One region of the Rhizobium sp. 22-785-1 genome, then DNA from elsewhere that is predicted to be linked to it. Evidence: riboswitches for the same ligand, from Rfam matches in the RefSeq annotation. Region 1 holds a riboswitch; each other region holds the start of a gene.
What was found. A riboswitch is a leader RNA that binds a small molecule or an ion and turns the genes downstream of it on or off. The one in region 1 is predicted to bind cobalamin.
Positions count from the first base shown of each region.

Region 2: linked by a shared signal. The riboswitch ahead of bluB (5,6-dimethylbenzimidazole synthase) and the one ahead of ACQZ5M_RS12860 (DUF1636 domain-containing protein) in region 1 are both predicted to bind cobalamin.
Region 3: linked by a shared signal. The riboswitch ahead of ACQZ5M_RS19160 (ABC transporter substrate-binding protein) and the one ahead of ACQZ5M_RS12860 (DUF1636 domain-containing protein) in region 1 are both predicted to bind cobalamin.

Region 1 covers NZ_JBNWDI010000005.1:286,227-288,488, reverse strand. The annotation lists gene cobO (cob(I)yrinic acid a,c-diamide adenosyltransferase) at 1-433, opposite strand, end outside; cobalamin riboswitch at 556-768, shown strand; gene ACQZ5M_RS12860 (DUF1636 domain-containing protein) at 885-1,310, shown strand; gene cobW (cobalamin biosynthesis protein CobW) at 1,304-2,262, shown strand, end outside.
Region 2 covers NZ_JBNWDI010000007.1:232,154-234,415, reverse strand. The annotation lists gene ACQZ5M_RS15925 (LysE family translocator) at 1-458, opposite strand, end outside; gene bluB (5,6-dimethylbenzimidazole synthase) at 566-1,252, opposite strand; cobalamin riboswitch at 1,348-1,528, opposite strand; gene ACQZ5M_RS15915 (TolB family protein) at 1,561-2,262, opposite strand, start outside.
Region 3 covers NZ_JBNWDI010000011.1:32,273-34,534, forward strand. The annotation lists gene ACQZ5M_RS19155 (FecCD family ABC transporter permease) at 1-355, opposite strand, end outside; gene ACQZ5M_RS19160 (ABC transporter substrate-binding protein) at 360-1,385, opposite strand; cobalamin riboswitch at 1,573-1,794, opposite strand; gene ACQZ5M_RS19165 (glucose/quinate/shikimate family membrane-bound PQQ-dependent dehydrogenase) at 1,930-2,262, opposite strand, start outside.

The sequences.
Region 1 (2,262 bases):
CGTAGCGAAGCGCGATATTCAATTCGTCCAGAACCAGAAGACCGATCGTCTCATCCGCCATCAGGAGCTTTGCCTCCTCCCAGGCCTTGGTTGCCGCGGCGATATCGCGTTTCAGGTCCTGAGTGTCCCACGTGAAACCCTCGCCCATGGTGCGCCATTCCACCCGGTCACCAAAAAGCGTCAGCGCCTGCTGTTCACCGGTCGACCACGCGCCCTTGATGAACTGGACGATACCAACGCGTCGGCCCGTGCCGAGCATGCGCAGCGCAAGGCCGAAGGCTGCGGTGGACTTGCCCTTGCCGGGGCCGGTATTGACCATCAATAGACCCTTCTCGATGGTCTTCTCGGCTACTTCCGCATCCTGCACGCTCTTGCGGTTCACCATCTTCTCGCGGTGGCGGGCGGCGTCACTGTCGCTGATCTCGCGTGTCATGATGTCCACGTCCTTCCGAGCCTGTTTTGGAAGCGGCGACTATAGTCAAAACGCCCTTCTCGGCAATGGCACCGAGAGCATCGCTCAAGAATCCGCGCATTGACCGCAAGCCAGCTTGCCCGTAAAGGTAAGGCACTGACGGTCTTTTTCCGGCAACGGGAAAAGCTAAGAGGGAACACGGTTCCGCCCGCTTCTCGGGTCAATCCGTGGCTGCCCCCGCAACTGTAAGCGGCAAGCCCGCACCGTAAAGCCACTGGATTTCGATCCGGGAAGGCGGTGCAAGGGCGCCTATTCAAGCCGCAAGCCAGGAGACCTGCCGTTTCAGAAAAAAACGTCTGCCGGGCGGGGTGCTCCGGTCAGTCGGTTGCGCCGAATATCGGTTTGCGCTGTCTCGCATTCCGTCTTCGGCACCGCACCCCTTGCATGTTTTAACGGCGGAAGCGGGCTCGGTTTGGATATTACAGCGACATCGTCTCGGACGGAAGGATCGACCGAAAAGCAGAAAGCTTCCGGTCTTGTTGTCTATGTCTGCCGCAGTTGCCGTAGTGAGGCAGAACCGAATGCCGAGCCGCGCCTCGGCGCGCTGCTGGCAGAGGCTGCGATCGCGCTTGGTGCGGAAGCCGATATCGAGGTACGCAGCGTCAACTGCCTTGCCAATTGCAAGCGTGGTGCCAGTGCCGCGATGCGCAGTGCCGATGGCTGGTCTTACGTCTTCGGCGGGCTGACGCCCGATCATGCCGATGATCTGATCACCGGCGCGCGCCTGCTTGAAAGTTCCACCGACGGCCTGATGCCTTGGCGCGGGCGTCCGGACAGCTTGAAGCGCGGCATGGTCGCGCGCATCCCCCCTTTGAATTTCCTCGAGGAGACATCATGACCACGCTAGAGCGCGTTCCCTGCACCATCGTCACCGGCTTTCTGGGCGCCGGCAAAACCACGCTGCTGCGCGGCCTTCTGGAAAAGCTCGATGGCAAGCGTCTGGCGATTATCGTCAATGAGTTCGGCGATGTCGGCATCGATGGGGACATCCTCAAGGGCTGCGGCATCGAAAGCTGCCCGGAAGAAAACATTGTCGAGCTTGCCAATGGCTGCATCTGCTGCACAGTCGCGGATGATTTTCAGCCGGCCATCGAGGAGATCTTGAGCCGCCAGCCGCGGGTCGAGCATATCCTGATCGAGACCTCCGGTCTTGCGCTGCCCAAGCCACTGGTCCAGGCCTTCCAATGGCCGGCGATCAAGAGTCGCGTCACCGTCGACGCGGTCGTTGCCGTTGCCGATGGTGCGGCACTTGCCGAAGGCATGGTGTCGCATGACATGGACGCGCTCGCCGCCCAGCGCGCCAATGACGAAGCGCTCGACCATGACGATCCGGTCGAGGAAGTCTTCGAAGATCAGATCGCCTGCGCCGACCTGATCGTGCTGACCAAGGCCGATCTTCTCGATGCCGAAGGTCTGGAGCGTGCCAAGGCGCATATCGGCGAGCATCTGCCAAAGGCCGCCAAGATCGTCGTTGCTTCCCACGGCCAGATCGATCCTGCCGTGCTGATCGGGCTTGGGCTGGCAGTCGAAAACGATATCGAAAACCGCCATACCCATCATGATGAGGAAGAGGACCACGATCACGACGAATTCGACAGCTTCGTGGTCGAACTCGGTGCGGTGTCCGATCCGGAGGCCTTGGCAGAACGTATCGCCCAGACCGCGGCGTCTGAGAACGTTCTGCGCATCAAGGGTTTCGTCGAAGTCTCGTCCAAGCCCATGCGCCTTCAGGTTCAGGCCGTCGGCGCGCGCGTCAATCACTATTTCGACCGCCCCTGGGCCGCAGGCGA
Region 2 (2,262 bases), on a different contig from region 1:
AAAATAAGCACCTGCGGCCAGAACGGAAGGTTCGGCACGAGGAACTGCGGCAGGAAGGCGACGAAAAAGATGATGCTCTTCGGGTTCAGCGCCGTCACGATATAGGTATGGAGAAATATTTTTATCGGACGCTCACGCCCTGTCACATTTCCCTCCCCGTCAGACGAAGCTCCAACGGGCGCTCGCCAGAGTTTGATACCGAGATAGATCAGATAGGCAGCACCCACCCACTTCAAGATCGTGAAGAGCGCGGCAGACGTTGCCAGCAGCGCACCGAGGCCCAGCATTGAGGCCGTCATGGCGGTGAAGTCGCCAAGGGCTACGCCAGCAACCGTGGCGCTGCTTGCCTTTCGGCCGTGTCCGAGCGCATAGGAAATGACTAGGAGGATCGTGGGCCCTGGAATGGCGAGCATGACGGCGGATGCGGCCACGAAGGCCAGCCAGTTTTCAATCGGCATCGGTAAATCCCCTCTCGAAACAAAGAGAAAGTAAGCCATCGGCCAGCAGGACAGGCAAGTACCTTTTTTCAACTATTGAGAAGCAGCTCACGCGGCAAAGTTGCTACCTATTTTTCGCCCCACCGGTTCTTGAATACCAATTGGTCTAACGGCAGGCGTTGGCGCCATCCCTTCACTGCAAGCTCTGGCTCCGCGTAGAGTTCAGAAACATATCCCAGGCAAAGCCACGCCACGATTTGAATGTGATGCGGGATATCCAGTATCTCTCGGATATCATCGTCATGAAAGATGCTGACCCAGCCAACGCCGACGCCCTCGGCACGTGCTGCCAGCCAGAGGTTCTGGACTGCGCAGACCGTGGAATAAACATCCATATGAGGATTGTGGGTGCGCCCCAGCACCACATCGCCACCTCTTGTCGGATCGCAGGTGACGCAGATGGAGAGCGGCGCCTTCCTGATTCCTTCCAGCTTCAGACTGCGATAAAGCGACTGTTTTTCATCTGCAAACATCTGTGCCGCTTCCTCATTGGCACGGCTGAAGGCCTGCCACACGGCCTGTTTGATCTCACCATTCGTGACGAGGGTAAAATTCCACGGCTGCATAAAGCCGACCGAAGGCGCGGCGTGGGCTGCAGCAAGCAGCTTTCCGATCAGTTCATACGGTAGCGGATCGGATAAAAACTCATTGCGGACATCGCGGCGAGTCTCGATAGCGCGGTAGACCGCAGCCTTGTCGTCTTCGGCAAATTCAAAAGCTGGCCTCAGGCCGCGCCGGGTGTCATCAGGTCGCATCGTCAATCCCCAACAATGCAGGAAGTACCGCGTGAGGACGCAGATTGCGCCGCGTCACACACCTCCTTCCTCACAACCTGCCGCCGTCCGCGCGGACTGGTCCATCGTGTCAGGCCGGTCTTCTGACTTGGCTTCTTCTGACCGTTGCCGCCTTCCCGAGATTGCTCAGTGGCATATGGCGACGGTCATCCGCCTCACAGCGTTGGGCACGTTGCGGTCTTGCACCGCATTCCCGATTCTCCCGCTCAAGCAGGCACCTGACGAAAACCGTATGTCCAATTGTTGGCGCCAAGGCAAGCGCCGCAGATTTATTCGGCTGGGAAATATCGCACATAGGCAAACTCATCACCAGCTGGTGACCAGTTGGGAGAGTTCATCGTCCCCTGCCCGCCAAAAAGATCAAAGAGCGTTTCGACATTGCCACCATCGGGATCCATCAGTCGCACGCGAACATCGAGATCACGCGGATGGTCGAAGACGTCGCCGTCATAGGAAATGAAGACGACCTTGTCTCCCTTTGGAGACGGATGGGGGAACCAGTCGCCATATGGGCTGTTCGTGATCCGCTCGACGGCTGATCCATCTGCTCTTACGCGCCAGATCTGCATTTGTCCCGTGCGGCTGGAGTTGAAGTATATCCAATGACCGTCCGGCGAATAATCCGGCCCGTCGTTTCGCCCCTCTCCATGGGTCAGGCGCGTCTCGTTGCGGGTTTCTATGTCCATGGAATAAATATCGAAAATCTGATCTCTGATCCCGCAGTAAGCGAAGCTTTTGCCATCCGGCGCCCAGCCATGCCAGTAGGAGGGCAGGTTCGGCGTCATCAATGTCGGCGCGCCACCTGATGACGGAAGAAGATAGATCGCGCTCTTCCCGAACTCGACCTTGTCCGAAATCGCGTAAAGCGACCCATCCGGCGAAATGCCATGATCGTTGTTGCACTGTACGGCAAAGCCGGTGTCGACCTTCTCTACCGCGACATCTCCACCCAGAGACAAGCGATAAAGCAG
Region 3 (2,262 bases), on a different contig from region 1:
CAAAGCCGAGTATCGCAACACCGACGGCGCCTGTCGATGCCCCGGCGGAGATACCAAGAATGTATGGATCCGCCAGAGGATTGCGCAGGAGCGATTGCAGCACGACGCCCGAAACGGAAAGAGCTGCCCCACAACAGGCGGCGACCACGGCGCGGCTCAGGCGATAGTTCCAGATGATCCCTTCATCGATCGCATCCAATGGATAGCCAGCGTGCCAAATACGATTGGCCACCGCCTTGGCGACAACCTCCATCGGCATGGAGGTTTCGCCGATTGAGGCTCCGAGCCACAGCGCCACCAGAAGACACGCAGCTGCAATGATGGCAGCGCGGACATACAGCAAGGGACCGGGCATCCGTTTACTTCGCCAAGCCGAGTTGACCGATCTGGTCAGCCAGCACCTCAATCCCTTCGATCGTGCGGATCGTCGGGTTCATCGCCTGAGCGTCCATGACGACGATACGGTTATCCTTCACGGACGGCATGAGGCTCGTGACAGGATCTTGCTTCAGGAACTTCTCTTTTACGGCAATGTCGTCTGCCGGGTAGCGGCGGCGGTCCATGCTCGCGGCAACGATGATGGTCGGATTGGACTTGGCAATGGTCTCCCAGCCAACAGTTGGCCATTCTTCCTGGCTCTCGATGACATTTCTGATGCCAAGCGCCGACATGATATAGCCAGGCGCACCGTTCTTGCCCGCGACGTAGGGATCGATATCGCCTTCGGCGCTGGAGAACCAGAATACAGCAGATACCTTTCCGTTGGTGGAAACGATCTTCTTGCGCGCGGTCTCTTCGCGGTTTTTCAGCTCGGCAATCAGTGCGTCGCCGCGATCCTTAACGTTGAAGATCTGCGAAAGCTCTCCGATTTCCTGGTAGATCTGCTCCATGGTGAAGACCGAGTGCCTGACGCCATCTCCGCCGCCAGCATTATCCTTGCCCGTGCAATCTGCAGGCGAGACGTAGACCGGAATGCCCAGTTCTTCGAACTGTTCGGGTTTGCCGACAACGCCCTCGGGGCCGACATGCCATTGGAACTGCGCGGTAACGAGATCGGGCTTCTTGCCAAGAACGCTTTCGAAACTCGGATCGTTATCGGCCAGACGCTCCACCTTGTCATTTGCCTCCTCATAGCCCTTGATCACCGGGCCAACCCAGACGGCAGTGCCGACAACCTTGTCTGCCAGTCCCAGACGATAGAGTATCTCCGTCGAACTCTGCCCTAAAGACACCGTGCGCTTGGGAGCATGGGTGAAGGTGACGTCCCTGCCGCAATTTTTCAACGTCAGTGGATAGCTGGTTTCCGCAGCCTCCGTTGCATTCGGCAAAAGAGATACAGCGGCAAGAACTGCGCCAAGAAATGCGCCTGTGAAATGAAGTGTCATGGTCCGATGGTCCCCGAAATCGTTGACGCTGCCCACACGCAAACGCCGTTATTGAGTGAAACACTCATTCGCCAACCACAGCCGTGGGACGATCGGAAACCGGGAAATAGACAGACGGATGTAAGCGCTGTTTGGCGCAGATAACAATCATGGCGTTTCCTCTCCAGGGCATCCCCGCCCGTGACTTTGGAATGAACAGACGACGGCAGGTCTCCTGGCTCACGGATGATCGTCTTGCCTGCCTTCCCACGATGAGATCGCAGTGGCCTGACGCAGGTGAATGCGCCACGAGTGCTCGACAATCCGCTTACAGTTGCGGGGGCAGCCACGGCATTGGAGACATCTCCGCACCGCGTTCCCTATTATTCCTCGCAATCTCTCGCTTGGAACCGTCGCAGGCAGATAGAACTATTTCCAGATATCCGTCAAGCGAATGTATGTAATATTATTACGTTTTAGTGCGATGGGATTTTGTTCACTGGAAATACAAAATGGCCGGAAACGGGTTTCCGGCCATCGAAGCGCTTCAAGTAAATGTCGCTGTTTATGGCAGCGTATAGGCGATGACATAGTCGCCGGGCTTGGTACCAACCGACCCATGACCGCCGGCAACCATGACGACATATTGCTTGCCGTCCTCAAGAGCGTAGGTCATGGGCGTAGCTTGCCCACCTGCCGGCAGCCGTGCCTCCCAAAGCTGCTTGCCGCTGGTTAGATCATAGGCACGCAGATAATTGTCGACGGCCGCACCGAGGAAAGCTACGCCGCCCTTGGTGATCATCGGGCCGCCGATACCCGGCACGCCGACCTTGAATGGAAGCGGCAGCGGCGTCATGTCGTAGACGGTGCCGTTCTTGTGCTTGTAGGCGATCTTGCC